3 regions of the Streptomyces sp. NPDC056479 genome follow, and region 1 is predicted to be linked to each of the others. Evidence: riboswitches for the same ligand, from Rfam matches in the RefSeq annotation. Region 1 holds a riboswitch; each other region holds the start of a gene.
The links. A riboswitch is a leader RNA that binds a small molecule or an ion and turns the genes downstream of it on or off. The one in region 1 is predicted to bind cobalamin.

Region 1 (9,795 bases):
CCAGCTTCGGCAGATAGAAGTACGGGCCGTGGCCGGCGTCGATCTGACGCTGGGCGCAGTGGAAGAAGTACAGCCCGAAGTCGACGAGGGCGGCGGGCACGGGATGGCCCTCGTACGCGAGGTGTTCCTCGTCGAGATGCCAGCCGCGGGGGCGGACCACGATGGTGGCGAGCCGTTCGCCGAGCCGGTAGTCCTTGCCCTCCGGGGTGCTGAAGTCGATACGGCGCTCGATGGCGTCGAGCAGGGTGAGCTGCCCGCCGATGACGTTCTCCCAGGTCGGGGAGGTGGCGTCCTCGAAGTCCGCCATCCACACCTGGGCCCCGGAGTTGAGCGCGTTGACGGCCATACGGCGGTCGGGCGGGCCGGTGATCTCCACGCGCCGGTCGGTCAGCCCGGGGGCGGGCGGCGCCACACGCCAGGTCGGATCGGCGCGCACGGCGGAAGTGACCATGGGGAAGTCGAGCACAGAGCCGCTCGCCAGGCGCAGAGCCTGACGCCGGCGCTCCTTCATCAGATCTTGGCGACGCTCACCGAAGGCGGCGGCGAGGTGGCCCAGGAAATCCAGGGCGGCGGGCGTGACGATCTCGTTGTGCCGGTGACCGGGGGCGCCGAGAACACGGACACGGTGGTTGAGCGCAGTAGTGGACAACGGTTTCTCCTGACTGAAGGCGAGGACACGTCCTCAAGGGGCGCGGGGAACCGCGCGACCAGCCCCCACGCACCCGCGGACGACAACCGGACCTAGTGGAACTGCTCTTCCTCCGTGGAACCGGCCAGCGCAGTCGTGGAGGACGCAGGATTCACCGCCGTGGACACCAGGTCGAAGTACCCCGTACCGACCTCCCGTTGATGCCTGACCGCAGTGAACCCCTGCGCCAGCGCAGCGAACTCCCGCTCCTGAAGGTCCACATACGCCGTCATCCCGTGCTCGGCATAACCCCGCGCAAGATCGAACATCCCGTGGTTCAGCGAGTGGAACCCGGCCAGCGTGATGAACTGGAACCGATACCCCATTGCCCCCAACTCCCGCTGGAACTTGGCGATCTGGTCGTCGTCCAGCGCCGCCTTCCAGTTGAAGGACGGCGAGCAGTTGTACGCCAGCATCTGATCCGGGTACCGGGCGTGGATCGCCTCGGCGAACTCCCGGGCCTGCGCGAGATCCGGCGTACCGGTCTCCACCCAGATCAGATCGGCGTACGGCGCGTACGCCAGCCCGCGTGCGATCACCGGCGCCATGCCGCCCCGCACCCGGTAGAAGCCCTCCGCCGTGCGCTCCCCGGTCACGAACTCGGCGTCACGCTCATCGACATCGCTGGTCAGCAGGTTGGCGGCCAGCGCATCCGTGCGGGCGACGATCAGCGTCGGCACATCGGCGATATCGGCCGCGAGCCGTGCCGCGTTGAGGGTGCGGATGTGCTGCGCGGTCGGCACCAGCACCTTGCCGCCGAGGTGGCCGCACTTCTTCTCGGAGGCCAGCTGGTCCTCGTAGTGGATGCCGGCGGCCCCCGCCGCGATCATCGCCTTGGTCAGTTCGAAGGCGTTCAACGGGCCGCCGAAGCCGGCTTCCGCGTCGGCGACGATCGGTGCGAGCCAGTCCGTGGTGTCGCCCGCGTCCTCGGCGGTGGCGATCTGGTCTGCGCGCAGCAGGGCGTTGTTGATCCGACGGACCACCTGGGGCACGGAGTTGGCCGGGTACAGGCTCTGGTCCGGGTAGGTGTGCCCGGCCTGGTTGGCGTCGGCGGCGACCTGCCAGCCGGACAGGTAGATCGCCTGGAGGCCCGCCTTGACCTGCTGCACGGCCTGGCCGCCGGTGAGCGCGCCCAGCGCGTGGACGTAGTCCCGCTCGTGCAGTTGGCGCCACAGCCGCTCGGCGCCGCGCCGGGCCAGGGTGTGCTCCTCGCGGACGCTGCCGGAGAGCCGTACGACGTCCTCGGCGCCGTAGGTGCGCTCGACGCCCCGCCACCTGGGGTCGTTCGCCCAGCGCCGCGCGAGCTCGTCGGCCGCCTGCGTCCTCGCCTCTGCCATGACTGTCACCGTCTCCTCGGTTGTTGTGTCTGCCAACCCCCCACTGGGAGCGACTGGGTTGGCACTGCGTGTCGTAGGGGTGAAACGCGGCCCGCCGTCGCCAGGGGCGAAGCTGAGCAATGCTGCCGATGCAGGACCTCGCCGATGCCGGGATCTCCGACGTCAGGGCGTGAGTCGCGCCCCGGTTCCGGGCGGTGTCTGCCGGGTCCGGCGGGCCGCACTGGAACTCTGGCACTGGCACTGGGTGCCATCAATGGTGGACGAATGCCAAGTTCTGCGAATCTTCTCGCCGCCGATTGCCAATCTTGCGAAGGGTGCGAGCGGCGCGGGTTCGCATACGCTGACCGGATCCCGTCCCGGATCCGACAGGAGCGCAGGTGAGCAAGACCTACGCGGGCGCGCGGCTGCGGCGGCTGCGCGAGGAGCGCCGGATGAGCCAGGCCGAACTCGCCCGCGTCCTGGCCATCTCGCCGAGCTATCTCAACCAGATGGAGCATGACTCCCGCCCGCTCACCGTGCCCGTTCTGCTCCGGCTCACCGAGACCTTCGGCGTCGACCCGGGCTTCTTCTCCGAGCGCGACACCGCCCGACTGGTGGCCGACCTGCGCGAGGCGCTGACGGGTGAGATCGCCGCCGCCCGGGTCTCCCCGTCCGACCTCGCCGAACTCGCCGCACGGATGCCCGCGGTCGCCCGGGTCCTGCTCGACCTGGGCCGCCGCAACCAGCAGCTGTCCGAGCGGCTCGCGGGGGCCGACGGCCGCGACAGCGCCGACGCCGGGCCGCGCTCACCGCACGAGGAGATCCGCGACTTCTTCTACCGCCGCCAGAACTACCTCCACGACACCGACGTCGCCGCCGAGCAACTGGCCGAGGAGATCGGCATCCGGCCCGGTGAGATCCTCCGGGCCCTGACCGCACGCCTCACCGACGCCCACGGAATCCGCCTGTCCACCGGCTCCGGCGACCATCTGCACCACTACGACGAACCGACCCGCACCCTCCACCTCTCGACCCGGCTGCGCCCCGGCCAGCGCGCGTTCCGTATGGCGACGCAGCTCGCCCTGCTGGAACACGGCAGCGAACTGGACCGGCAGGCCGCCGAGGACTTCCCGGCCGACTCGCCCGCCCGCACCCTGGCCCGCATCGGCGTCGCCAACTACTTCGCCGCCGCGCTGGTGTTGCCGTACACCGCCTTCCACACGGCGGCCGAGGAGGTCCGCTACGACATCGAGCGCCTCACCGACCGCTACGGCCTCGGCTACGAGACCGTCAGCCACCGGCTGAGCACCCTCCAGCGCCCCCGGCTGCGCGGCGTGCCCTTCTCCTTCGTCCGGGTCGACCGCGCCGGCAACATGTCCAAGCGGCAGTCCGCGACCGGGTTCCACTTCTCCCGGGCCGGCGGCACCTGTCCGCTGTGGAACGTCTACGAGGCCTTCGCCGCGCCCGGCCGGATCCTTGTGCAGATCGCCGAAATGCCGGACGGGCAGCGGTACTTGTGGACCGCCCGCGCGGTCACCCGGCACCGTGGCGGCTGGGGCGAGCCCGGCAAGACGTTCGCCATCGGGCTGGGCTGCGAGATCCGCCACGCGCACCGTCTCGTCTACTCCGACGGCCTCGACCTCACCAGCCCCTTCGCCGCCACCCCGATCGGCATGGGCTGCCGCGTCTGCGAACGCCTCGACTGCCCCCAGCGGGCCGCGCCGCCCCTCGGACAGACCCTGCGGATCGATCAGAACACCAGCACGTTCGTGCCGTACCCCGTGACCGATCGCACGAGCTGACCGGCCTAGGCCGTGTCCGCAGAGTCCCGTCGTCCGCCCGGAGGGCGGGCCCCGCGGCGGCGATGGGGGAGCGTGCTCTCGGCGTGCCGGGCGGGAGCCCTCGTGCTGGACGTACTTGGGCGTCGTCCGGTGCGGCGGGTGGGGGTCCCCTCTCTGGGGGAGCGTGTCAGGCGTCGCGGGGCAGGCGGGACTCTGCGGACGCGGCCTACGGACTTGATAGCCTCGTCGGGCCAGTCGAGCCACATCCGAGGCCAGGGAATCCGGTGCGAATCCGGAACTGACGCGCAGCGGTGAGGGGGACGGGCGGGGCACAGCACGCCACTGGGAGACCGGGAAGGCGCCCCGTCCGGACGAACCCGAGTCCGAAGACCTGCTGGCACTCCACGCCGCCCGGCGGGGAGGACGTCCGTAGGCCAGGCTCCGCGTACGAGCCCCGACACCCGAGGCATGCCCGTGCTCCGCTCAGCCCTCCGTCCAGCCGCCCTGCTGCTGGCTCCCGTCCTCCTGCTCACCGCCTGCGGCGGCGGTTCCGGCGCGGACACCGCGAAGCCCGCCGGCGCGGGATACCCCCGCACCATCGACAACTGCGGGCACGAGGTCACCCTGAAGGCGGCCCCGCAGCGCGTCGTCTCCCTCAACCAGGGCACCACGGAGATCCTGCTCTCCCTCGGCCTCGCCGACCGTGTCGCGGGTACGGCGACCTGGACGGACCCGGTGATGAAGGGCCTGGAGAAGGCCAACGCGTCCGTGCCGCGCCTGGCCGACGACAACCCCTCCTTCGAGAAAGTCCTCGACGCCGAACCCGACTTCGTCACCGCCTCGTTCGTCTCCACCCTCGGCAAGGGCGGCGTCGCCACCCGCGAGCGGTTCGAGAAGCTCGGAGTGCCGACGTATGTCTCGCCCTCCGACTGCGCGGCGGGCAAGGACAACGACAGCGGGGGCGACGGATCGCGCAGCGAGCCGCTCACCCTCGATGCCGTGTACGGCGAGATCCGCGACCTGGCCCGCGCGTTCGGCGTCGACGCGCGCGGCGAGAAGCTCGTCGCCGGGCTGAAGGAGCGGGTGCGCAAGGCCACCGACGGGCTGGACGCCTCCGGCGTCTCCCTCATGTACTGGTTCGCCAACTCCCAGTCGCCCTATCTCGCCGGCTGCTGCGGCGCGCCCGGTGCCATCACCCGGGCCGTCGGTGCGCAGAACTCCTTCTCCGACACCCACGACGAGTGGCCCCAGATCAACTGGGAGACCGTCGCCGACCGTGACCCCGACGTCATCGTGATCGGCGACCTCACGCGCAAGCAGCAGACCGCGGAGACCGCCGCTGCCAAGATCCGTTTCCTGGAGACCAACCCCGCCACCCGCAGTCTGACCGCGGTGAAGAAGAGGCGGTACGTCCTGCTGAGCGGGCAGGCGATGAACCCGTCCATCCGCACGGTCGAAGGGATCGAGCAGGTCGCCGCGGGACTGCGCGACTTCGCGCTCGACGGACGCGCCAAGTGAGCGTCCGTACGCTGCTGTTGACCGGCGGCGGGCTGGCCGCGCTGCTCGCGTCGGTCGCCGTCGCGGTGACGATCGGGCCCGCCGACATCTCCACGGGGGACGTGTGGGCCGCCGTCGCCGCCCATCTCGGCCTCGGCGAGAGCGCGTTGGCGCCGCTGCGGGACGGCATCGTGTGGAACCTGCGGATGCCGCGCACCCTGCTCGCCGCCGTGTGCGGCGCCGGGCTCGCGGTGTGCGGGGCGGTGATGCAGTGGCTGCTGCGCAATCCGCTGGCCGATCCGTTCGTGCTCGGGGTGTCCTCCGGCGCGTCCACGGGAGCCGTCGCCGTCGTCGTGCTGGGCGTCGGCGGAGGAGTGGTGTCGCTGTCGGCGGGCGCCTTCCTCGGCGCCCTGCTCTCCTTCGCGATGGTGCTGCTGCTCAGCCACGTCCTCGGCGGCAGCACGGACCGGGTCGTGCTGTCCGGGGTGGCGGCCATGCAGCTGTTCTCCGCACTGACCTCGTTCATCGTGCTGACCTCGGCCGACGCCGAGACCACCCGGGGCGTGCTGTTCTGGCTGCTGGGCTCGCTCTCCGGCGCCGACTGGGGGCAGGTGCTGCTCTGCACCGCCGTACTGGCCGTCGTCCTCGCCGTCTGCCTCGGTCACGCCCGCACCCTGGACGCCTTCGCCTTCGGTGACGACGCCGCCGCCGGACTCGGCGTCCGGGTCGCCCGCACCCGCCTGGTCCTGCTCTGCGCGACCGCGCTGCTCACGGCCGCCCTGGTCAGCTGTGCCGGCGCGATCGGCTTCGTCGGTCTGGTCCTGCCACATGTCACCCGCGCCCTCACCGGCGCCGGCCACGCCCGCCTGCTGCCGGTCACGGCGCTGACCGGAGCCGTCTTCCTGGTGTGGGTGGACACCGCCGCCCGCACCGTCCTCGACCCCCAGGAGGTCCCGGTGGGCGTGGTCACGTCCCTCATCGGCGTGCCGGCGTTCGTGGCGGTGCTCTACCGGGGACGGAGGAAGGCGTGACCAGCCTGCACGCCCAGGGTGTCGTACGCCGCATCGCCGGCCAGGTCATCGTCGACGGTGTCACCCTCACCCTGCGCCCCGGCGAGACCGTCGGCCTGCTCGGCCCCAACGGGTCCGGAAAGTCGACGCTGTTGAGGCTCCTCGCCGGAGTCCTCGCGCCCACCGCCGGAGTCGTCACCCTGGACGGACGCCCGCTCACCGAGGTCGGCCGCCGTGCCACCGCCCGGCGCGTCGCCACCGTCGAACAGCACGCCGACACCCAGACCGAACTGACCGTCCGGGACGTCGTGGCCCTCGGCCGCATCCCGCACCGCCGCGCCTGGACCCCGGCCACGGCGGACGACGCCGAGACGGTGGCCGCGGCACTGGAACGCACCGGACTGACCGCCCGGGCCGGCCAGTCCTGGCACACCCTCTCCGGAGGAGAACGCCAGCGCACCCAGATCGCCCGTGCGCTCGCCCAGGAACCCCGCGAACTCCTCCTCGACGAACCGACCAACCACCTCGACATCCAGCACCAACTCGACCTGCTGGACCTCGTCGCGGACCTCCCGGTCACCACCGTGATCGCCCTGCACGACCTCAACCTCGCCGCGATGTACTGCGACCGCCTGCTCGTGCTGCGCGAGGGCCGCGCGGTCACCGAGGGCACCCCGGCCGAGGTCCTCACCCCCGCCCTCATCGAGCAGGTCTACGGCGTCCGCGCCGAGGTCACCGACGACCCCGGCCACCCGGTGATCCGTTTCCTGCGGCCGACCGCTCCCGTGGAGAGGCACTGACGTGCAGACACCCCCGAAACAGCCGGTGCCCAGCCGGGTCGTCGTGTGCCGGGACTGCTGCTGCGGGACGCCGAAGGTGCCCGGAGTCGATCACGCCCAGCAGTCCGCGCGGCTCGCCGAGAACGTGCCCGTGCGCATCTCCGACTGCCTCGACGTGTGCGAACACGCCAACGTCATCGTCGTCCAGCCCTCCGCCGCAGGCCGCGCCGCGGGCGCCCGTCCCGTCTGGCTCGGCCTCGTCAACGACCCCGACGCGACCGAGGACATCGTCGACTGGGTCCGGGCAGGCGGGCCCGGCGTCGCACCCTGCCCCGACGTGCTCGACCTCTACACCTTCACCCCGCCCCGGCGGAGCACGGCGAAGCCGGACCCCACGGCCGTGTCCCAGCCGGAAGGTTGAAGCCCGAACAGGTGGGACAGGAAGATCGGATGGACCGATCCGCGCCGACAGCGAGGTGACCGACCCGATGTTCACCACCCGTCCCACCCTCCAGGGCACCTTCGGCATGGTGTCCTCCACCCACTGGCTCGCCTCGCAGTCCGCGATGGCGGTGCTGGAGCGCGGCGGCAATGCCTACGACGCCGCCGTGGCGGGCGCGTTCGTGCTGCATGTGGTCGAGCCGCACCTCAACGGTCCGGCCGGTGAGGTGCCGATCCTCATCGCCCCGGCGGGCGGCGAGGTGCGGGTCGTGTGCGGGCAGGGGGTCGCGCCGCGCGGGGCGACCGTCGCTCACTACCGGGAGCTCGGACTGGAGCTGGTGCCGGGGACGGGGCCGCTGGCCGCCGCCGTGCCCGGTGCCTTCGACGCCTGGATGCTTCTGCTGCGGGACCACGGGACCAGGACGCTCGCCGAGGTGCTGGAGTACGCCATCGGGTACGCCGAGCACGGACACGCGCCCGTGGAGCGGGTCGGCGAGACCGTCGAGACCGTGCGGGAGCTGTTCGAGACGGAGTGGACCTCGTCGGCCGAGGTGTATCTGCCGGACGGGGAGCCGCCCCGGCCCGGCGAACTGCTGCGCAACCCCGCCCTCGCCGCCACCTGGAAGCGACTGCTCGCCGAGGTCTCGGGGGCCGGGGACCGGGTCGCGCAGATCGAGGCGGCGCGGGAGGTGTGGCGGTCCGGCTTCATCGCCGAGGCCCTCGTACGGCAGGCCGGGCGCCCGACGACGGACACCAGCGGCCGGCGGCACTCCGGCACGCTCACGGCCGCCGACCTCGCCGACTGGTCCGCGAGCTACGAGGCGCCGGCGACGTACGACTGGAACGGCTGGACCGTGTGCAAGGCCGGCCCCTGGAGCCAGGGCCCGGTCCTCCTCCAGCAGCTCGCGCTGCTCCCGCACGAGCTGCCGCGGTACGGGTCCGCCGAGTACGTCCATCTGCTGGTCGAGGGCTGCAAGCTGGCCATGGCCGACCGGGAGGCCTGGTACGGCGACGCGGCCGAGGTACCGCTGGCCGACCTGCTGTCGGACGGGTACAACGCGGCCCGGCGGGAGCTGGTCGGCGACAAGGCGTCCCACGATCTGCGGCCCGGCAGTCCGGGCGGGCGCACCCCGCGGCTGAGCGCGCACGCGCGCGGGGCGGCCACCGAGGAGCCGGGCTTCGACGCGCTGGGCGCGGGGGAGCCCACGGTCGCCAGGCCGCCGACGTCCCCGGTGCCGGGGGAGCCCGAGGTCTCCGCCGACGGCGGCACCCGGGGCGACACCTGCCATCTCGACATCGTCGACCGCTGGGGCAACATGATCGCGGCCACCCCCAGCGGCGGCTGGCTGCAGTCCAACCCCGTCGTGCCCGAGCTGGGCTTCCCGCTCGGCACCCGGCTCCAGATGACCTGGCTGGAAGCGGGCCTGCCGAACTCCCTGACACCGGGACGGCGCCCGCGGACGACGCTCACCCCCTCGATCGCGCTGCGCGACGGAGTGCCCGTCATGGCCTTCGGCACGCCCGGCGGGGACCAGCAGGACCAGTGGCAGCTGCACTTCCTCCTCGCGGTCGCCCTGCGCGAGCGGGTCCGCGGCGGCCTCGACCTCCAGGGCGCGATCGACGCCCCGAACTGGCACAACGACAGCTTCCCCGGTTCCTTCCATCCGCGCGGGATGCGACCGGGGAGCGTGACCGTGGAGTCCCGGACGCACGCCGCGGTGGTGGACGAGCTGAGGCGGCGTGGTCATGAGGTGACCGTCGGTGACGCGTGGTCGGAGGGCAGGCTGTGCGCGGTGGCGAGGGACCCGGACACCGGGGTCCTCTCGGCGGCGGCGAATCCGCGGGGGATGCAGGGGTACGCGGTGGGGCGCTGAGGACCGGCACTGAGCACCGCCCCTGAGCACCGCCCCTGAGTACGGCGCTGAGAACATGCCTCTGACCTGCCGATTCGCACCCCTGGAGTTCACGCCGATGCCATCCGGCAGCCACCTGGCGGGCGGGGATTGTCAGTGGGGCATGTTCTTATTGACACGTGATCCGAACCAACGAAACCATCGAAGAGTTTCTCGCACAGCACTCCGCCGACGTGGCGGAAGCGGTCCGCAGGGCGGCAGCGGCCGAGGTCATGCCTCGTTTCCGGCAGCTCGCCGAGCACGAGGTCGACCAGAAGAGCGGACCGCACGACCTGGTGACCGACGCCGACCGGCTCGCCGAGAAGTACCTCACCGAGGCACTCGGCGCGCTCCTGCCCGGCTCGGTCGTGGTCGGCGAGGAAGCGGTGCA
Region 2 (9,795 bases), on a different contig from region 1:
GCACCTCGGTCCACGGCCCTGACCAGGGCGTTCAGCAGCTCTGGCGGATAGACGCGGGTGGCGAAGTCATCCCCCGCCGGCACGACGATCAGATCGGCCTCCTCCAGCCGCTCCAGGCCGTGCGGCGTGGAGACGGTGAGGCCGCCGACATGGGTGCCCAGCGCCGGTCCCTCGGCCGAGGCGACGGCGAAATCGTAGGTGGGCAGCCCGTCGTCGCTGCGGTCGAGGCCGAACACCTCGCAGACGACGCCCAGTTCAAAGGGGTGCACACCGTCGAGGAGTACGGCGGCCACGTTTCTCAACATACTGCCAGTGTGCCTCACGGCTGGCAGTAAATCGAGGGTGTGCGGCAGTCCTGCCACTGTTCGTCATGAGTGTCCGGAGCGACAGTGGTGTCATGACTACAGAACAGACACAGACACTGCTCACCATGGTCTTCGTGCTCGGGATCTTCGTGCTCCTGGCCCTCCCGTCAGTGATCGGGATCGTGCACGACAGGCGCATCGACCGTCAGATCAGGGAGGCCCAGGGACGCAACGAGCCCGAGGCTCAGAAGTCCTCGTCCAGGTCGACGGTGCCCTCCACCGCCACCTGGTACGCCGAGGGACGCCGCTCGAAGAAGTTGGTGAGCTCCTGAACACCCTGCAGCTCCATGAAGGAGAAGGGGTTCTCGGAGCCGTACACCGGAGCGAAGCCGAGGCGCGTCAGGCGCTGATCGGCGACACACTCCAGGTACTGCCGCATCGACTCGGTGTTCATGCCCGGGAGGCCGTCACCGCACAGGTCGCGCCCGAACTGGAGCTCGGCCTCGACGGCCTCCCTCAGCATGTCGGTGACCTGCTGCTGGAGTTCGCCGTCGAAGAGCTCGGGCTCCTCCTTGCGGACGGTGTCGACGACGTCGAAGGCGAAGCTCATGTGCATCGTCTCGTCGCGGAACACCCAGTTGGTGCCGGTGGCCAGGCCGTGCAGCAGGCCGCGGCTGCGGAACCAGTAGACGTAGGCGAAGGCACCGTAGAAGAACAGGCCCTCGATGCACGCCGCGAAGCAGATCAGGTTGAGCAGGAAGCGACGCCGGTCGGCCTTGGTCTCCAGGCGGTCCAGCTTCTCGACCTCGTTGATCCACTTGAAGCAGAACTCGGCCTTCTCACGGATCGACGGGATGTTCTCGACGGCGTCGAAGGCCGCCGCCCGGTCCGCCGGGTCGGGCAGGTAGGTGTCGAGCAGCGTCAAGTAGAACTGGACGTGCACGGCCTCCTCGAAGAGCTGCCTGCTCAGGTACAGGCGCGCCTCGGGCGAGTTGATGTGCTTGTACAGCGTCAGCACCAGGTTGTTCGCCACGATCGAGTCGCCCGTCGCGAAGAACGCGACCAGCCGGCCGATCATGTGCTGCTCACCCTCGGACAGCTTCGCCAGGTCGGCGACGTCGGAGTGGAGGTCGACCTCCTCGACGGTCCAGGTGTTCTTGATGGCGTCCCGGTAGCGCTCGTAGAAGTCCGGGTAGCGCATGGGACGCAGGGTCAGTTCGAAGCCCGGGTCGAGCAGGTTGCTGTTACGGGTGGTCATTACTGGCAGGCCTCGCAGGACTCGGGGTTTTCCAGGGAGCAGGCGACGGCGTCGGGCTCGGCGACCTGCTGGACGGGGATGGTCTTCTCGGGCTGGGCGGACTGAGCCTGGGCGGCGCGGGCGATGCGGGTCGCCGGGCGCGAGCGCAGGTAGTACGTCGTCTTCAGGCCCGACTTCCAGGCGTACGCGTACATCGAGGAGAGCTTGCCGATGGTCGGCGTCTCCAGGAACAGGTTCAGGGACTGGGACTGGTCCAGGAACGGCGTCCGGTCGGCGGCCATGTCGATCAGGCCGCGCTGCGGGATCTCCCACGCCGTGCGGTACAGGGCCCGTACTTCGGCGGGGATCCAGGCGAAGTCCTGCACCGAGCCGTTCGCTTCGCGCAGCGCCTCACGGGTGCGGGCGTCCCAGACGCCGAGCGCCTTGAGCTCGTCGACCAGGTAGGAGTTGACCTGGAGGAACTCGCCGGACAGCGTCTCGCGCTTGAACAGGTTGGAGACCTGCGGCTCGATGCACTCGTAGACACCGGCGATGGAAGCGATGGTGGCGGTGGGCGCGATGGCGAGCAGCAGGGAGTTGCGCATACCGGTCGTGGCGATACGGCTGCGCAGGGCCGCCCAGCGCTCCGGCCAGGTCAGCTCGACGCCGTAGTGGTCGGGGTGCAGCACACCCTTGGCGGAACGGGTCTTCTCCCAGGCCGGCAGCGGACCGCTCCGCTCGGCGAGGTCGGCGGAGGCCTCGTACGCGGCGAGCATGATGCGCTCGGCGATACGGGTGGACAGGGCCTTCGCCTCGGCCGAGTCGAAGGGCAGCCGCAGCTTGAAGAAGACGTCCTGCAGGCCCATCGCACCCAGGCCCACCGGACGCCACTTGGCGTTGGAACGGCCCGCCTGCTCGGTCGGGTAGAAGTTGATGTCGACGACACGGTCGAGGAAGGTGACGGCCGTGCGGACGGTGGCGTCGAGCCGCTCCCAGTCGATGTCGCCGGTCGTCGTGTCGACGAACGAGCCGAGGTTGACGGACCCCAGGTTGCAGACGGCCGTCTCCCCGTCGTCCGTGACCTCCAGGATCTCCGTGCAGAGGTTGGAGGAGTGGACGACCTGGCCCGGCAGGGCGGTCTGGTTGGCGGTGCGGTTGGCGGCGTCCTTGAAGGTCATCCAACCGTTGCCGGTCTGCGCGAGGGTGCGCATCATGCGGCCGTACAGGTCACGGGCCGGGATGGTCTTCCGCGCGAGACCGCTCGCCTCCGCCTTGCGGTACGCCGCCTCGAACTCCTCGCCCCACAGGTCGACCAGCTCCGGCACGTCCGACGGCGAGAACAGCGACCACGGCTCATCGGCGTTGACCCGGCGCATGAACTCGTCCGGGATCCAGTGCGCGAGGTTGAGGTTGTGCGTACGCCGGGCGTCCTCACCGGTGTTGTCGCGCAGCTCCAGGAACTCCTCGATGTCGGAGTGCCAGGTCTCCAGGTAGACCGCGGCGGCACCCTTGCGCCGGCCGCCCTGGTTCACGGCGGCGACGGAGGCGTCGAGGGTCTTCAGGAACGGGACGATGCCGTTGGAGTGCCCGTTGGTGCCTCGGATCAGTGAACCGCGGCTGCGGATACGGGAGTACGCGATGCCGATGCCGCCGGCGTGCTTGGAGAGGCGGGCGACCTGGTGGTAGCGGTCGTAGATGGAGTCCAGCTCGTCGAGCGGGGAGTCGAGGAGGTAGCAGGACGACATCTGGGGGTGCCGGGTGCCGGAGTTGAAGAGCGTGGGGGAGGAGGGGAGGTAGTCGAGGCGACTCATGAGCCCGTAGAGCGCGGCGACTTCGTCCAGTGCCCGGGTGGTGTCGTCCTCGGCGAGACCGGCGGCGACACGCAGCATGAAGTGCTGGGGTGTCTCGATCACCTTGCGGGTGATGGGGTGCCGGAGCAGATAGCGGCTGTGCAGGGTGCGCAGGCCGAAATAGCCGAAGCGGTCGTCGGCGCCCGTGTCGATCAGCGCGTCGAGGCGGGCCGCGTGGATCCGCGCGAACTCGGCGGTCCGGTCGGCGATGAGCCCCTCGCGGTGGCCGACCACGACCGACTCGGTGAAGGACGTGACGCCCTGCGAGGCGGCCTCGGCGGCGATGGAGATGGTCAGCAGCCGGGCGGCCAGCCTGCTGTAGGCGGGGTCCTCGGAGATGAGACCGGCCGCCGCCTCGGTGGCCAGTTCGCGCAGCTCCGCCTCGTCCGCGCGGGCCGACCGGCCGCGCAGAGCGGCGGCGGCGACCCGGCCGGGGTCGGCGTCGGGGAGGTCGGCGGTCAGCTCGGCCAGGAGCCGCAGCAACGCGGTTCCCGGGGCGTCATCGTCGATCGGGACCGCTGAGACGGCTGAGGCCGGGTCTGCTGGCGCGATGGTCACGTGGGGGCTCTCCCTCGCTCGGCACGGGGGCCTTGCGGAGGGCAGGGGGCAGCACACGAGCGCACACGGCGTCGCGTCCACCGGCCCATTCCACGAGGCCCGGACGTCTGGGCGCACCGGCCGGGTGGCCGGGCGCGCTGTCGGCAGGTCCTCGGACTGACTCCTGTGCACGGGGTTCCTGGGTTCCTGGGGTTCCTGGGAACAGACATGCACAAGTACACCGTTGCGGGACAGTTCCGGATTCGCACCGGATTCCCCTGCGACGACAGCGAGGACGAGCATACATCTTGTGCTCGCCCGCCACGCCACCCCCAGATGTTGTGTCGCGGTGGTTTCAGAGCGTCAACTCATAGGTGAGGAGAGTGAGGTCGAGGACGTCCGGGAGCGGATTCCAGTCCCGATCGGGTGTGCGGACGAAGCCCAGGCGTTCGTAGATGCGATGCGCGCCGAGCATGGTCCGCTGGGTCGACAGCACGATCCGCACACAGCCCTCGGTGGCCCGGGCGCGGGAGACGCAGGCGCGGACGAGGGCCTCGCCGGCGCCGCGTCCGCGGGCGATGCCGTCGACGGCGAGCATCCGGATCTCGGCCTCGCCGGGCCGGGCTATGTCGGCCATGGGGCCGCCGCACGGCACGAAGGTCACCCCGCCCAGCAGCCGGTCGTCCTCGACGGCCACGAGCACCTCGGCGGCAGCCGCCCGCCCCGCCACGTCCTTGAGCTCCCCCAGGTACGAGTCGCTCTCACCGAAGTCGAGGAGGTCGTCCTGGAGGTAGGCCTGGGCGGTGATCTCGCCGAGCGCGTCGTACTCGCCGGGATGCACCTGCCGGATCACGATGTCCATGCGGTCGAGTCTGGCGGACGGGTCCCGGCGACGGCCTGGGTTTTTTATCGAGGGCCGCCGGGTTGCGGGCAGTTTTGGGAGTGCTTCCATGGAGGTAGGTGTCGACGCCCGCGGTCCCTTTCGTTTCGAGAGCCTGTCTCGGAAGGAGACGCACGATGACGAGGGTCGTCCGGCACCCGCCCGGCAAGGAGCGGCCGCGCAACGCGCCGATGGCGACACTTGCTCCGAGACGGGCGGGCAGTTGGGCCGGGCGGGGATTCGTGGGGCACTGGCACCGGCTGACGATCCGTCTGGAAGCCCGCCGTGGCACCACCCGCCCCAAGAAATGGCGCCGCTGGATCTCCTACACCAACGCCACCCGGGCCGTCTGGGTGGTGGCCGCGCTCGCGCTGCTCGCCTGGGCCGTGGAGGGCCTGTACATCGTGATCACGGGCACCACGACCGGCTTTGAGGAGTGGCGGCAGGACAGCGAGGGGTTCGAAGCCGTCATGCGCTTCGTCGGCCCGGTGCTCGCCGCGTCGATCGCCGCCACGCTCTTCCTGTTCTGGTGGTACCGGTGGACGAAGCGGCGCTATCTCGCGAAGGCACGGGACGACCCCCATGGACTGGTGGTCACCGCCGGCCCGGACGCCGCTGACATCGTGGGCCGGGAGGACATCGCCCAGGTCATCGCCGAACGGCTGCGGGAGCGCGACACCCGCCGGCCCTATCTGCTGGTCGGCGGCGTCGGCGTGGGCAAGACGGCCGTGCTGGTCCGGCTCACCGAACTGCTGGCCGAGCAGAACGCCGTGCCGGTGCCGATCCGGCTGCGGGACGCGACCGGCGACCTGAACTTCGAACGCATGGCCAGGCAGCGCTTCGCCGAGGAGGCGCCCCGGGGCATCCTCGCGCGCAGCAAGACCGACCGGGTCTGGCAGCAGCTGCTCGCCGACGACAAACCGGTCGTCATCGCCGACGGGCTGGAGGAGGCCCTTCTCGGCGACGGCCTCCAGCAGAACCGGGACAACATCATCCGGCGGGCCATCGAGCGCGCCCACGAGGAGAAACTGCCCCTCGTCATCGCCTCCCGGCCGCACAGCCCGCTGGAGAGCACCCCGGCCGCGATCGTGGAGCTGGAACCGCTCAGCGAGGAGGAGGCCCTGCGCTTCGTCCAGGCACATGTTCCGGAGGCCGACGAACGCCGCGTGGACTGGATCGTGGAGACGGCGGAGGTGACCGAATCGCCCGTCTATCTGCAGATAGCCCGCGAACTGCACCGACACGGAGCCCTGGAGCACGATCGTCCGGACAACGACCCGCAGCACATGAACACCCGCAGCCGCGACCGCGGCACGCTGCGGCTCTGGCTGCTGGAGACCTGGGACCAGGCACTGTGCGAGGGCCGGCTGCGCAAGGACGTCGCACTGAGCCGACGGGAGCGCCGCGACACCCTCGAAGTGGTCTCCGCGCTGGCCTGCGTGGGACTGCTCCAGGACAAGCTGGAGGTCGGCTTCGGGGAACTGCTCGACACCGACGTCCATCCCGGCCCGGCCAGGCGTGCGCAGGCCCGCGCCGAGCACCTGTGGAGCAGCGGACGCGGCTTCGACCGGTACGGCAGACGCGGCAACGTCTTCTCCGAGTGGCACCGGCAGCAGATCTGGGACGTGCTCTGCCGACGGCTCGGCCAGGAGGAGCGGAGGCGGCTGCGCCGGGGCAACATGGACCAGTGCCGTGCCGCCCTCGCCCGGATCGCGCGCAACGCCGACAAGCTGGGACTGGTGGAGGGCTTCGAACGCAAGGTCCGCTTCCCGCACAGCATCATCCAGGCCTACTTCGGCTACCGCGTCCTGAACGAACTGGGCGAGCGGGACACCGGAGAGCTCGTCGAGCAGGCGTTGCAGCCACCCGGCCCCAGTCGCGAACTGCTCATGTCCCTGGTGCTGTTGTCGCGCCGGCGGGCGGCGACGCTGCGGGCCCCGAGGGACGGTGTCCGGGCGGAGGCGAAGAAGGAGATCGAGGAACTGCTCCGCAAGTCGCCCGTGGGCGGCCACACCGTGGCCCACCGGCTCCGCACGGCCGCGCGCCGCCGTACCGAGGATCCCAAGGCCCTGGATCTGTACGCGGCGGCCGTGGAGATCGAGAGCGCGGAGGAGTCCCCGAGGCTGCTGGGCGGCATCGTCGACGAAGTGCGCAAGAGGTGGGCCGGTTTCAAGGGGGACCGGCGCACTCTCGACGACGCCAAACTGAGGCTGCTCAGGCAACTAGGGGCAGCGCTGCGCGGCGTCTCCGGCCGGATCGACACCACTCCGCTCTACGAGGACCTCGTCCAGATCGGCGTACGGGAACCCTCCTACTCCATCCGCCTGGCCGCGGCCCAGGAGTTCGGCACCGGCGGCAACGCGGCGTTTGCGGTGATCCGCGGATGGGTCGGGATTAACACCGACCCCGTGCGGGAGTACGACGACCGGCTCGGCGAGCTGACGGCGTGGAAGCGGCGGGAGTACGAGCGATGGGCCGAGCGCATGGCACGGGCGAGGGCCGCGGGCGCGCCCTCACGGGCCCGTTCCGAGCGCATCGGCCGGCTGCAGCAGGACCGGCGCGGTCTCAACCAGGAATACCGCAGGAGGCGGGTCGATCTGCTCCGGGAGTTCACGATGCGCGCCTGGATGATCCCCATGCTGCTGGGCTCCGTCGACGAGGCGCACCGTGACGAGGCCAGGGAACGCCTCACCAAGTGGCTGCGCCACCTCGACCCGAAGGCCACCGGCGGCGCCCCCGACCTGCCGCTCGCCCTGGAGGCCGCGCTGGCCCAGGGTTTCAAGTACGCGGCCAACCGGCGCATACGGCATCCGCAGGCCTACACCGGCGGTCGCGCCGACCTGATCCGGCAGGCGGAGACCGTGCTGCGGCAGTCCCGTTGCTGGTACGCGCAGCTCATGCTGCTCCAGGCGCTGTGCCTGTGGGAGCTCCCGGACGGCCTGGGCGTCCACGAGCCGGATGCACAGGCGACGAACGGGAAGGGCGATCGCGACGGCGCGCGTGGGCCGTACCCGGGGATGCGCGGGACGACCGCCGTACAGACCGTGAAGCGGTGGCTGTCGATGACCGGCACGGTGAACCCGGCGCCCGGGCAACCGGAGCCGAACGGCGACTCGCCCCGGCGGTTCCTGCACCCGTTCGTCGCCGAGGCGGGCGACCTGGTCGCCCTCGCGCTGGAGACCGGGCAGCCGGAGCGGTTCCTCTGGATTGACGAGAAGGGCGTCGCCGACAACATCGGCGCACGCACGGGCAGCCCCGAGGGATACCGCAAGCACAACCTGTGGATTCCGCCCTCGGTCGGGTGGAGCACCCTCGATGCGCGTGCCCAACGCCTCGTCGCCGATGTGCTGGTGATGCTGAACCTCGTCGAACGGGACGGGCATCCCGACGAGGTCGAGGAGCGGATGGCCCGCGTCGAGCAGCCCGGGATGCAGCTCCCGCCGTGCATCCGCAGCGACCGCGGTCCGCTGCGGCCCGACCTGCGGGCCGGCATCTCGGCCCCGCCCACGCCGGGCACGACATGTCTGCCGGACTGCAAGTTCCAGCTCTGCCCCTACCCGCCGCGGGGCTGCGTGCCCAGGGGGGAGATCCGGGAGCCGTTCTGCCGCCAGCAACAGGCCCTGCTACCGGGACGCGCACGCCGCCACCTTCCCAGAGGCCTGCGCCGCAAGACACCGCACTGGGTCAGCATGCGCGTCCGGGAACTGGACGACTTCTGGCAGCAGATGGCCGGGCGTACGCGCAGCTAGTGCGGCACGCCCGGCCATCGGGCAGGTGAACCGGCGTCAGTGGGACGAGCCCGCCGTCGCCGGCGGCAGTTCCACCTCCACGCCCGGGTCCCCGGCGTCCGCCGTGTAGTCCTCCGGCTTCGTCTCGTCGACGCCGTCCGGAGCCTTCGCGGCCTTCAGGACGAAGGTCAGGACCACGGTGACCAGGACGTTGAGCACGAACGCCGTCAGGCCGATGTAGCCGATCTCGCCGATGCCCGGGATCTCCTTCGCCGAACCGCCGAAGTGCTGCTGGGTCGGGGAGGCGACGCCGTACGCGGCGACCGTGCCGTAGATCATGCCGACCGCCCAGCCGGCCAGCAGCGCCCAGCGGTGGAACCAGCGGGTGAACAGGCCGCCGACCAGGGCCGGGAAGGTCTGCAGGATCCAGATGCCGCCCAGCAGCTGGAAGTTGATGGCGACCGTCTTGTCCATCGTCAGGACGAAGACCAGCGCGCCCACCTTCACCAGCAGGGACACGATCTTGGAGACCTTGGTCTCCTGCGCGGGCGTGGCGTCCGGCTTGATGAAGTCCTTGTAGATGTTGCGGGTGAAGAGATTCGCGGCCGCGATCGACATGATCGCCGCCGGCACCAGCGCGCCGATGCCGATCGCCGCGAAGGCCACGCCCGCGAACCAGGACGGGAACATGTTCTCGAACAGCTGCGGAATCGCCAGCTGGCCGTTCTGCACCTTGATCCCGGCCGCGATCGCCATGAAGCCCAGCAGGGCCAGCAGGCCCAGCATCAGGGAGTACAGCGGCAGGATCGTGGTGTTGCGGCGGATCACCTCACGGCTGCGGGAGGACAGCGTCGCGGTGATCGAGTGCGGGTACATGAAGAGCGCGAGCGCGGAGCCCAGCGCCAGCGTGGCGTACGTCCACTGCCCGGCCTCGGCTGGGACCAGCGCACCGCGCGGCGCGCCCGTGGCCGGGTTGGTCTGGCTGTACGCCTCGCTCGCCTTGGCGAAGATCTCGTCGAAGCCGCCCAGCTTGATCGGGATGTAGATGATCGCCACCGCGATGACGATGTAGATCAGCGTGTCCTTCACGAACGCGATCAGCGCGGGGGCGCGCAGACCCGACGAGTAGGTGTACGCGGCCAGCACACCGAAGGCGATGAGCAGCGGCAGGTCCTTGATGAACCAGTTGGTGTTCTCGCCGCCGCCGACGCCCATCACGTCCAGCACGGCCTGGATGCCGACGAGCTGGAGCGCGATG
Region 3 (9,795 bases), on a different contig from region 1:
AGCCGCCGCAGATGCCGAGGATCGGCCGCCCTTCGGCAGCCCTGCGGACCAGGGCTCGCGCGAGCCCGCGCTCCCGCAGCCACTCCAGGGCGCGGACGGTTCCCCGGGTGCCGGGGACCACCACCAGATCCGCGTCGGCCAGCTCCTCCGGCCGGTCCACGAACCGCACGACGACGCCCGGTTCGGCGGCCAGGGCGTCGACGTCGGTGAAGTTGGACATGAGCGGGATCGCACAGACGGCGACCCGCAGCACGTCCTCGCCGAGGGGCGGGGCGACATTGGATTCCCGGACGGTCCCGCGCAGGGACACCCGCAGCCCGTCCTCCTCGTCGATCCCGAGCCCGTGCCGGAAGGGCAGAACGCCGTACGTGTGCCGCCCGGTGAGTCCGTGCAGCATGTCGAGGCCGGGTTCGAGGAGCGTGACGTCGCCGCGGAACTTGTTGACGAGGAACCCCGCGATGAGCTCCTGGTCCTCCGGGGACAGCAGCGCGACGGTGCCGAAGAAGGAGGCGAAGACGCCGCCGCGGTCGATGTCGCCGACGACGAGGACCGGGAGCCCGGCGTTGCGGGCGATGCCCATGTTGACGATGTCGGTCCGGCGCAGATTGATCTCCGCCGGAGAGCCGGCCCCCTCACAGATCACCGCGTCATACGTGCCCCGCAACTCGGCGAGACAGTCCAGCACGGTCCCGAGCAGCTTCTGCTGCCGCCCGCCGTGATACCCGCGTGCGCTCAGCTCGCCCACCGGCTTGCCCAGCAGCACGACCTGACTGCTCTGCTCGCCACCGGGCTTGAGCAGCACGGGATTCATCAGCGCGGTCGGCTCGACGCGACAGGCCTGGGCCTGCATGGCCTGCGCCCGCCCGATCTCGGCACCCTCCTGGGTGACGAAGGAGTTGAGGGACATGTTCTGCGCCTTGAACGGCGCGACCTTCACCCCCTGCCGCACCAGCCAACGGCAGATCCCGGCGGTGACGACGCTCTTGCCCGCGTCGGAGGTGGTGCCGGCGACGAGGAGACCACCGCCCGTCATGATGCACGCCCTTTCCTCAGGAGCCGCGCGCCGGCGCACACACCGAGCGCGAGCCAGCTCACGCGCCGCGAGAGACGTACGGCACGCTCGATGTCCGTGGCCCGAACGGCCCGTCCGGCCTCGCCGTTGAGTACCGGCCGATGCTCGACCCGCCCGCCGTACGACAGGGTGCCGCCGAGCCGAACCCCGAGCGCCCCCGCGAACGAGGCCTCGACCGGCCCGGCGTTGGGGCTCGGGTGCTGGGCGGCGTCGGCGCGCCAGGCCCGTACCGCTCCACGAGGGTCGCCTCCCGCGACGGCGGCGAGTACGGCGGTCAGCCGTGCCCCCGGCCAGCCGGCCAGGTCGTCGAGCCGGGCCGAAGCCCACCCGTAGCGGCGGTACTTGGGCGACTTGTGTCCGACCATGGCGTCGAGCGTGTTCACGGCCCGGAACCCGAGCAGCCCGGGAACCCCGCCGACGGCGCCCCACACCAGAGCCCCCACCACGGCGTCGGAGGTGTTCTCGGCGACGGACTCCACGACCGCCCGCGCGATCCCGTCCGCGTCCAGCGCCTTGGGATCCCGTCCGCACAGATGCGGCAGCCGCGCACGCGCCCCGTCGACATCCCCCGCTTCCAGGGCGCGCCCGATGAACCGGGCCTCCCGGACCAGTGAAGTCCCCCCGACGACCGCCCAGGTGGCGGCGCCGGTCAGCGCGACGGAGGCGGCGGGAGAGGTACGTACGACACGCGCGGCGAGCGCTCCGGCGGCGACGGCGCCACCGGCGCACACGGCGGTGTGCACCGCACCCCACGCGCGGTCGTCGCGCCACAACAGGCTTTCCACGGCGGCGGCGGCCCGCCCGAACGCGGCGACCGGATGCCCCCGGCGAGGATCGCCGAGCAGCAGATCACCGAGAAGTCCGGCGGCGGCGCCGTACGCGAAGACGCGATCGGCTCGCATCGGGGTCAGCCGACCGTGGGGTCACACGTGGGTCTGATACTGCGTGTCGATCGGCAGGCGGGCATCGCGTCATGTCCTCACTCAGGGTGTCCACGCCCTGGTTCGACGAGACCGGCGGTGAGAGTTCCTGGCTCCCGGGGCTTTCTACCCCGGTGACAGTGGCGGGACCGCGCCGGAATCACACCGGCTTCCTCTTCTGCCGCCGTACTTGGCCCCGGCAGTCCACCACGGGGTTGGAAGGGGCGTCAACTTGCCGTTGACCTGCGACGGGAGAGTGTGCGAAGGCCCACACAGCGGAGAGGTGCGGGACGGTCGTCCGTCCCGCACCTCGGGTGTTTCAGGTGATGCTCGCGCTGTGCGTCAGGCCACGATCAGATAGATCCCGTACGCCACCGCCGCCGCGCACGCGGCGAAGCACGCGTAGGCACCGGTGACCGCGAGAGCGGCCGAGCCGCCCTGGGCCGAGGCCTTCTCCTGGCGGGACAGGCCGACGATGCCGAGGGTGAACAGGCCCACCAGGGCCACCGTGACCACGAGGCTGACGCCGAAGACGGAGCCGAGGGCCGCCCAGTCGATCTTCATGCTTCTTCTTTCTTGGGTAGCTGAGTAACTGGGTGGTCGTCAGACGGAGGCCTGCGAGGGCGCCGCCTCGGCGGACGGGGCCGGGATCGTGGCCGTCAGGTCCTCGGGCGCCGGGCCCGCCGGGGGCGGGGTCACGGCGGCGATGGCCGTGGTGACCACGCCGGGCGACTCGTCCGCCTCGTTGACGTTCGTGTGGTCGACGACCTCGCGGCGGGAGAGCTTCCAGATCGCGGCGCTGGAGGAGATCAGGAAGACGGCGACCACGGCCGTGCCCCAGGCGCCGAAGCCCGTGACGTACTCCGCGAGCGCGCCGACCAGGGCGGCGGCCGGGAGGGTCAGACCCCACGCGACGAACATCCGGGTGGCCGTCGACCAGCGGACGACACCGCCCTTGCGGCCGAGGCCGGCGCCCATCACCGAACCGGAGACGGAGTGCGTGGTGGACAGGGAGAAGCCGAGGTGGGAGGAGGCCAGGATGACCGTGGCCGCGCTGGTCTGGGCGGCGAAGCCCTGCTGCGGCTGAAGGTCGGTCAGGCCCTTGCCCATGGTGCGGATGATGCGCCAGCCGCCGAGGTACGTGCCGAGCGCGATGGCCAGACCCGCGGAGAGGATGACCCACAGGGGCGGGTCGGAGTCGGGGGCGACGGCGCCGCCGGCGACCAGGGCGAGGGTGATGATGCCCATGGTCTTCTGCGCGTCGTTGGTGCCGTGGGCGAGGGAGACCAGGCCGGCGGAGGCGATCTGCCCGGTGCGGTAGCCCTTGGCGGCGGCCTTGCCGTCGGCCTTCTTGCCGAGGGTGTAGGTCAGGCGGGTGGCCAGCAGCGCGGCGATGCCCGCGACCAGCGGGGCGGCGATCGCCGGGATCAGCACCTTGGTGACGAGCGCGTCACCGTGGACGGCGCCGACTCCGGCCGAGGCGATGGTGGCGCCGATCAGGCCGCCCATGAGGGCGTGGGAGGAGCTGGACGGCAGGCCCACGAGCCAGGTCAGCAGGTTCCAGAGGATCGCGCCGACCAGCGCGGCGAATATGACCTCGGGACGTATGCCGGTCTCGTCGACGAGACCTTTGGAGATCGTGTTGGCGACCTCCACGGAGAGGAAGGCGCCGACAAGGTTCAGCACGGCGGACATGGCCACCGCGACCTTGGGCTTGAGCGCACCGGTCGAGATGGTCGTGGCCATCGCGTTGGCGGTGTCGTGGAAACCGTTCGTGAAATCGAACGCGAGTGCGGTTACCACCACAATCGCGAGGATCAGCGAGAAGTTTTCCATTTACCCAGGCAATCGTTCGAGGTCATTGGCCGGACGAACGTAAGTAACCTGGATGAACGAAAGGTGAACTGGGGTGGGCCGCACGGTGTCCGGGAGCGCCGGAAGAGGAGACCTTCGGTCTGCCGGTCGCCGCACGGCCCAGGCGCCGCCGGGCTAGTAGCCGCGAGCGAACTTCCTCAGCTGGGTCATGGAGCCGTTGAAGAGATTTTGATCACCCGGCAGGCTGCCGCCGTTGTCGTACTGCCAGAAGGTCCAGAACTGCCATCCGGCCGGCATCGAGCCCGCGGTCGAGGAGTTGTAGCGCGCTATCCACAGGGCGTGGTTCGAGGCGAACGCGCGGCTGGCGCCGGTGCAGTTGTTCCACCAGTGGGTGGTCGTGTAGATCACCGGCCGGCGGCCGGTCAGCCGCTTCACCTCGTTGCTGAAGGACTGGATCCAGCCGACCATCTTGGTCTTGCTCAGTCCGTAGCACTTGTGCTTGCTGTACGGGTTGTACTCGATGTCGAGGGCGGGCGGCAGGGTCCAGCCGTCCGACCGCCAGCCGCCGCCGTTGCGCACGAAGAACGCGGCCTGGGTCCGGCCGGACGACTTGTCCGGCAGCGCGAAGTGGTAGGCGCCGCGGACCAGGCCCGCGTTGCGGGAGCCGGAGTACTGCTGGCCGAAGTAGGGGTTGCGGTAGGTGTGGGACTCGGTCGCCTTGACGTAGACGAACTTGGCGCCCTTGGCCTTGGAGCTCTGCCAGTTGACGTTCTTCTGGTGGGACGAGACGTCATGGCCCTTGGGCTTGCTCGCCGCGGCGGCCGGGATCTCGGCGAGGGCGGTTCCGCTGAGGGTCAGGGCCGCCACGGATATCGCTATGAGGCGGGAGCGGTGACGGGACGGTTTGCGATCACGGGCCATATTTCCCCCCGGAATGGCGACGTGCACGACAAATCAGGCAGACAGTACTGGAAGATCGTTGAATGCTGATCGATCTCCGGCCAAGCCTGGGGCGAGGGTTGTATGCCCCGTTATGCGACCTTCCCGAGTGGGGCCTTCCGCCCTAAAGTGCGCGGCCCGGCCGCGAGTTGACGCGGCGTGCGGGGCCCGGCTGGCAGGATCGCGGACATGGCTGAGGAGCGGCAGGACCGGCGGGGCGCGAGGGATGCGCGGGAGGGCTCACAGGAAGTGGGGGAGCCGTGGGGTAGGAGTGCGCGGCCCGAGGAGGCGGAGGCCTGGGAGGCCCTCGTGGCGACGGCTCGGCGCACGGTGACCGAGGGGCTGGTCGTCGGGACGTCCGGGAACGTCTCGGTGCGGGTCGGGGACACGGTGCTGGTCACGCCGTCGGGGGTGCCGTACGACCGGCTGACTCCGGATGACCTGACGGGCGTCGGCCTGGACGGTGAGCAGGTGCTGGGGACGCTCGTGCCGACCAGTGAGCTGCCCATGCATCTGGCGATCTACCGTGCCACGGACGCGGAGGCGGTCGTCCATACGCACGCGGTCCACGCGACGGCGGTCTCGGCCCTCGTCCCCGAGCTCCCGCTGATCCACTACATGGCCGCGGCCCTCGGCGGACCGGTCCGGGTTGCCCCATATGCGACCTACGGCACCCAGGAGTTGGCCGAGAACATGCTCCGTGCCCTCACCGACCGCACCGCCTGCCTCCTCCAGAACCACGGCACGATCGCCCACGGCACGACCCTGGACCAGGCCTATGACCGCACGGCCCAGCTGGAGTGGATGTGCCGCGTGTGGCTGACGGCGTCGTCGGTCCCGGGGCTTGCGCCTTCGTTGTTGTCGGAGGAGCAGGTGGCGGAGGTGGGGGAGCGGTTGCGGGGGTATGGACAGCGGGGGTGAGGGGGTGCTGTTTCAGCCTGTCCGGCGTTTGAGGACGAGGCCCGTTCAGGGCCGAAGCGGGGGTCCTGGGGCGGCAGCCCCCAGCAGGGCCCGCCCCGACGCCGCGCCCCCTCCTGGCGGCAGCCCCCAGCAGGGCCCGCGCCCCGACGCCGCGCCCCCTCCAGCCCACGGCAGTGAACCCGCAGTGAGCTTCACTCGAAGTCGCCCTCCCACTGGCCGCGACCCCCGTCCGCCCGGACACTGGAATGGTGCGCACTGTCAAAGCGACGGCCGCCGCCGTCACCGTGGCCCTGGCCGCCGGCGCCGCGAGCGTCGCCGCCGGGCGGTTCGCCAGTGGGGCCGCGCTGACGGCTCCCCCGGGCAGGCCCCTGCCCACCGAACCCCGGCTCACCGTGCACGCCACGGCCGCCGGCCAGATCGCGCTCACCCGCGCCCTCGCCTCCCTGCGCCCCGGCACCTACGGACTCTCCGGTGACGGCTCGCACGCGGTCGTCGGCCCCGTCCTGACCGCGGCGAATCACTCCGCCGACACCGTCGTACGCCGCCTGGAACGCGTCACCCACGGCACCCTCGAGCCCGGCGACAGCGTCTGGCTCACCCCGAACGTGTACGTCGGCAACCCCAGCGCGGCCCTCGGCCTCGACCACGCCGACATCGACATCCCCGGCGAACTCGGCTCCCTGCCCGCATGGTTCGTCCCCGGCGCACGCGAGACCTGGGTCATCGCGGTGCACGGCCTCGGCACCACCCGCGAGCACGCCATGAACGTCATGGGGTTCCTCAGCGGCCGTCACTTCCCGGTCCTCGCCCTCGCCTACCGCGGCGATCTCGGCGCACCCCGCTCGCCGGACGGCCTGAACCACCTCGGCGAGACCGAGTGGCGCGACCTGGACGCGGCGATGCGCTACGCCATGCGGTACGGCGCCAAGCAGCTCGTCCTGCTCGGCTGGTCCACCGGCGCGACGATGGCGCTGCGCGCCGCCGCGCACTCGGGGCTGCGCGACCGGGTCTCCGGCCTGGTCCTGGACTCCCCGGTCCTCAGCTGGGAGACCACCCTGCGCGCCCTCGCCACGGCCCGCCACACACCGAGCGCGCTCCTGCCGCTCGCCGTCCGCGCGGCACAGGGCCGCACCGGCCTGAACGCCGGCCGCACCCCGGACCCCGATGCCTTCGACCACCTCACGGTGCCGACCCTGATCTTCCACGGCCCCGGCGACAGGGTGGCCCCCTGGACCCTCTCCCGCCGCCTGGCCGACACCCGCCCCAACCTGGTGAACCTGCAGACGGTCGAACACGCCCCCCACGCGGCCATGTGGAACGCCGACCCCGAGGCGTACGAGGAATCCCTGCGCCGCTTCATGACCCCCCTCATGTGACCCACGGGCCCGTCGGGGCCCGCACCCCGTCCCGCACCGGTCCCGCAGATTCCGTTTAAGCCCGTACCACTGGCCAGTTATCGGCCCTCAGCCGCTCGCGGGACCCCGTGCGTTGGCCATCCCCGTCGCCCCTCGTGACATTCCGTTTGGGTTTTCGGACCGTCAACCGGAAGACTGCACCCGTGACGTCCCGTATCCCGCGCGACTCCAGGCTTCGACTCGTCCGCCCGCGACCCCTGGCCGCCGCCCCCAGAGCTGTGAACCAGCGGCGCCCACGCCGCCCCGCGCCCCGCCCCCCGGAGGGCACACCGGCCCGGTCCGAGCTGGCCAGAATGGCTCGCTCCGGTCTGGCCGCCGCGGCCCGCGTCGCCCACTGGGCCGACGCCTCGCTGGGCCCCGGTCGCGACGGCGCGCACGCCGACGGCAAGGGCACCCTCTCCGACGCGACCGCCGAACGGGCCGCCGGCGACCTGGGCCTGACCGTGGCTCAGGTGCGCGCCGACTGGGACACCGCGCGGCTCGCCGGTCTCGTCGAGGTGCACGGCGACAGCGCCCGGCCCGGCTGGCGGCTGCGCGCCTGGGACCGCGACGACAGCGCCGTACTGCGCGGCTGGGTCGCCCTCTTCGACGCCTGGTCGCTGGCCCACCCGGAACCCGAGCAGCACGGCCACGGCGCCGTGGCAGACGTCGTCTCGGCCCTGCCCCAGGTGCTCTCCTTCCTCCAGCTGTCCGCCGGGCCCGTCCCCGTCGAGCAGCTGCTCGACCTGCTGGAGCAGCGCGTCACCGAGCTGCGCACCGAGAGATGCGAGATCCCCTACGGGCCCCGGCCCGAGCCCGTCCCCGTCCCCGCGGCAGCCGAGGACCCCTCCCTCGCCCCGCTCCTCGACTGGGCCCTGCACGCCCTCACCTCCGTGGGCGCCCTCACCTACGGGGATGGACAGGCCACCCTCACCCCGCTCGGCAACTGGGCGGTGTGGGTCAAGCTGGAGCAGATCTGCGTCGCCGCGCAGAGCCCCGCCGGGAACATCGAGCGGGCGGCCGAGGACATGCTCCGCGGCTGCGCCCAGCTCCGCCCCAACGCCGCCCGCGACGAATACCGCGCCTGGCTCGCCGCCCGCCCCGTCGGCAGCGCCGTCACCGAACTCCTCATCGCCTCCCGCGGCGACGACGCCCTCCTGCGCGGCCTCGCCTTCGAGGCGCTGCGCGTCGTCGGCGCCCCCGCCGAGCCCGACGTACGCGCCGTCGTGGACGAGCCGACCCTGCGGCCGTACGCCCTGCTGTGGCTCGCCGAGCACGACGGCATCGACCCCGAGGACGCTCACGAGGTGCTCACCCGCGAAGAGGCCACCTGGCTGTGGGTCGACACCGCCGCCGCCGTCGCCGACCACGGCGAGGCCCCGATGCTCGTACGGCACCTGGAGTCCGCGCTCCAGCCCACCGTCCCCGCGCTTCTCGACGAGGTGCGCGCCGTCGGTCACCCCCGCACCGTGCAGGTCCTCGTCGCGCTCGCCGCCGCGCACCCCGACCCGGCCCTCGCCAAGGCCGTACGCCGGGCCGCCTTCCAGGTGCACACCGGGGGGAGCTGAGCCCGGCCGGTGCTCAGCCCTTGAACTCCGGCGCGTAGGTGCCGAAGCTCCACACATTGCCCTCCAGGTCCCGGGCCATGTAGTCCCGTGAGCCGTAGTCCTGGTCCGTCGGGGGCATCAGGATCTCCGCGCCGTGCTCCACGGCCCGTCGGTGGTGTGCGTCGACGTCGTCCACGACGACGTACACCCCGGTCGGGCCCTCTTTCTGCATCGCCTTGTCGAAGACGCTGCCGGTGCCTTTCGAGCCCAGCATCACCGCGCCGAGGCCCTGCGCCAGCTCGGCGTGGGCCACCGAGCCGTCCTCGCCCTCGTACACCGCCAGCTCGGTGAACCCGAAGGCCTCCGTGAGCTGCTTGATCGCCGCTTTCGCGTCCGCGTAGCGCAGCGTCGGGTAGATGCTGGGACGCCCACCGCTCGTGCCTGCCATGCCGATCACTCCTTTGTGATCCGTCGCTGCGGTCCGGGCCTGCCGACCGCCGGATTCCGACCCGCTGCCCAGTCTCGCAGCGAGCACTGACAACGGCCCGCGAACCAGGGCGGGGCGCCCGGCACGAGGCGGGTCGGGCACGTGCCGTACATCACGACGGGGTGCCGCTCAAGGCCCGGGCCTGGCACGGAGGACCACGAACTCCCGGTCGAACACCCGATCCCAGAAAAAGTGGTTGCACGGCCCCGTTAGACTGGCCTCATGGCCATTCTCCTCGCGCATTAGACGGCGGGAACGTCCTCAGCCGCCCGTCCCGCCTCCTATCCCTGCCCTGGAGCCTGTCCGTGATCTCCGCCTCCGGTATCGAGCTGCGCGCCGGTGCGCGCGTCCTCATCGAGTCCGCGACCTTCCGCGTCGCCAAGGGCGACCGCATCGGCCTGGTCGGCCGCAACGGCGCCGGCAAGACCACCCTCACCAAGTGCCTCGCAGGCGAGGGCATCCCCGCCGGCGGCAACATCACCCGCTCCGGCGAGGTCGGCTACCTCCCGCAGGACCCCCGCACCGGCGACCTCGACGTCCTCGCCCGCGACCGCGTCCTGTCCGCGCGCGGCCTCGACGTACTGATCAGCAAGATGCGCGACAACGAACAGCGCATCGCCAACGGCCAGGGCGCCACCCGGGAGAAGGCCCTCAGGCAGTACGAGCGCCAGGAGACGGAGTTCCTCACCAAGGGCGGGTA

Region 2: it holds a riboswitch for cobalamin, as region 1 does, so the genes downstream of both, ACFQ6S_RS33405 (ribonucleoside-diphosphate reductase subunit alpha) here and ACFQ6S_RS13365 (ABC transporter substrate-binding protein) in region 1, are expected to answer to the same signal.
Region 3: it holds a riboswitch for cobalamin, as region 1 does, so the genes downstream of both, ACFQ6S_RS29245 (cobalamin biosynthesis protein) here and ACFQ6S_RS13365 (ABC transporter substrate-binding protein) in region 1, are expected to answer to the same signal.

What each region holds. Positions count from the first base shown of each region.
Region 1 covers NZ_JBHTRZ010000003.1:398,694-408,488, reverse strand. The annotation lists gene aceB (malate synthase A) at 1-649, opposite strand, end outside; gene aceA (isocitrate lyase) at 742-2,025, opposite strand; gene ACFQ6S_RS13370 (short-chain fatty acyl-CoA regulator family protein) at 2,403-3,806, shown strand; cobalamin riboswitch at 4,021-4,199, shown strand; gene ACFQ6S_RS13365 (ABC transporter substrate-binding protein) at 4,254-5,303, shown strand; gene ACFQ6S_RS13360 (FecCD family ABC transporter permease) at 5,300-6,313, shown strand; gene ACFQ6S_RS13355 (ABC transporter ATP-binding protein) at 6,310-7,092, shown strand; gene ACFQ6S_RS13350 ((2Fe-2S) ferredoxin domain-containing protein) at 7,094-7,492, shown strand; gene ACFQ6S_RS13345 (gamma-glutamyltransferase family protein) at 7,560-9,386, shown strand; gene ACFQ6S_RS13340 (inositol monophosphatase family protein) at 9,545-9,795, shown strand, end outside.
Region 2 covers NZ_JBHTRZ010000009.1:426,367-436,161, forward strand. The annotation lists gene ACFQ6S_RS33395 (helix-turn-helix domain-containing protein) at 1-305, opposite strand, end outside; gene ACFQ6S_RS33400 (ribonucleotide-diphosphate reductase subunit beta) at 550-1,563, opposite strand; gene ACFQ6S_RS33405 (ribonucleoside-diphosphate reductase subunit alpha) at 1,563-3,950, opposite strand; cobalamin riboswitch at 4,075-4,249, opposite strand; gene ACFQ6S_RS33410 (GNAT family N-acetyltransferase) at 4,285-4,791, opposite strand; gene ACFQ6S_RS33415 (NACHT domain-containing protein) at 4,947-8,558, shown strand; gene mctP (monocarboxylate uptake permease MctP) at 8,595-9,795, opposite strand, start outside.
Region 3 covers NZ_JBHTRZ010000008.1:55,633-65,427, reverse strand. The annotation lists gene ACFQ6S_RS29250 (cobyric acid synthase) at 1-1,033, opposite strand, end outside; gene ACFQ6S_RS29245 (cobalamin biosynthesis protein) at 1,030-1,974, opposite strand; cobalamin riboswitch at 2,075-2,217, opposite strand; gene ACFQ6S_RS29240 (hypothetical protein) at 2,335-2,556, opposite strand; gene ACFQ6S_RS29235 (anion permease) at 2,596-3,828, opposite strand; gene ACFQ6S_RS29230 (lysozyme) at 3,982-4,728, opposite strand; gene ACFQ6S_RS29225 (class II aldolase/adducin family protein) at 4,936-5,667, shown strand; gene ACFQ6S_RS29220 (alpha/beta hydrolase) at 5,916-7,043, shown strand; gene ACFQ6S_RS29215 (hypothetical protein) at 7,376-8,629, shown strand; gene ACFQ6S_RS29210 (VOC family protein) at 8,643-9,056, opposite strand; gene ACFQ6S_RS29205 (ABC-F family ATP-binding cassette domain-containing protein) at 9,401-9,795, shown strand, end outside.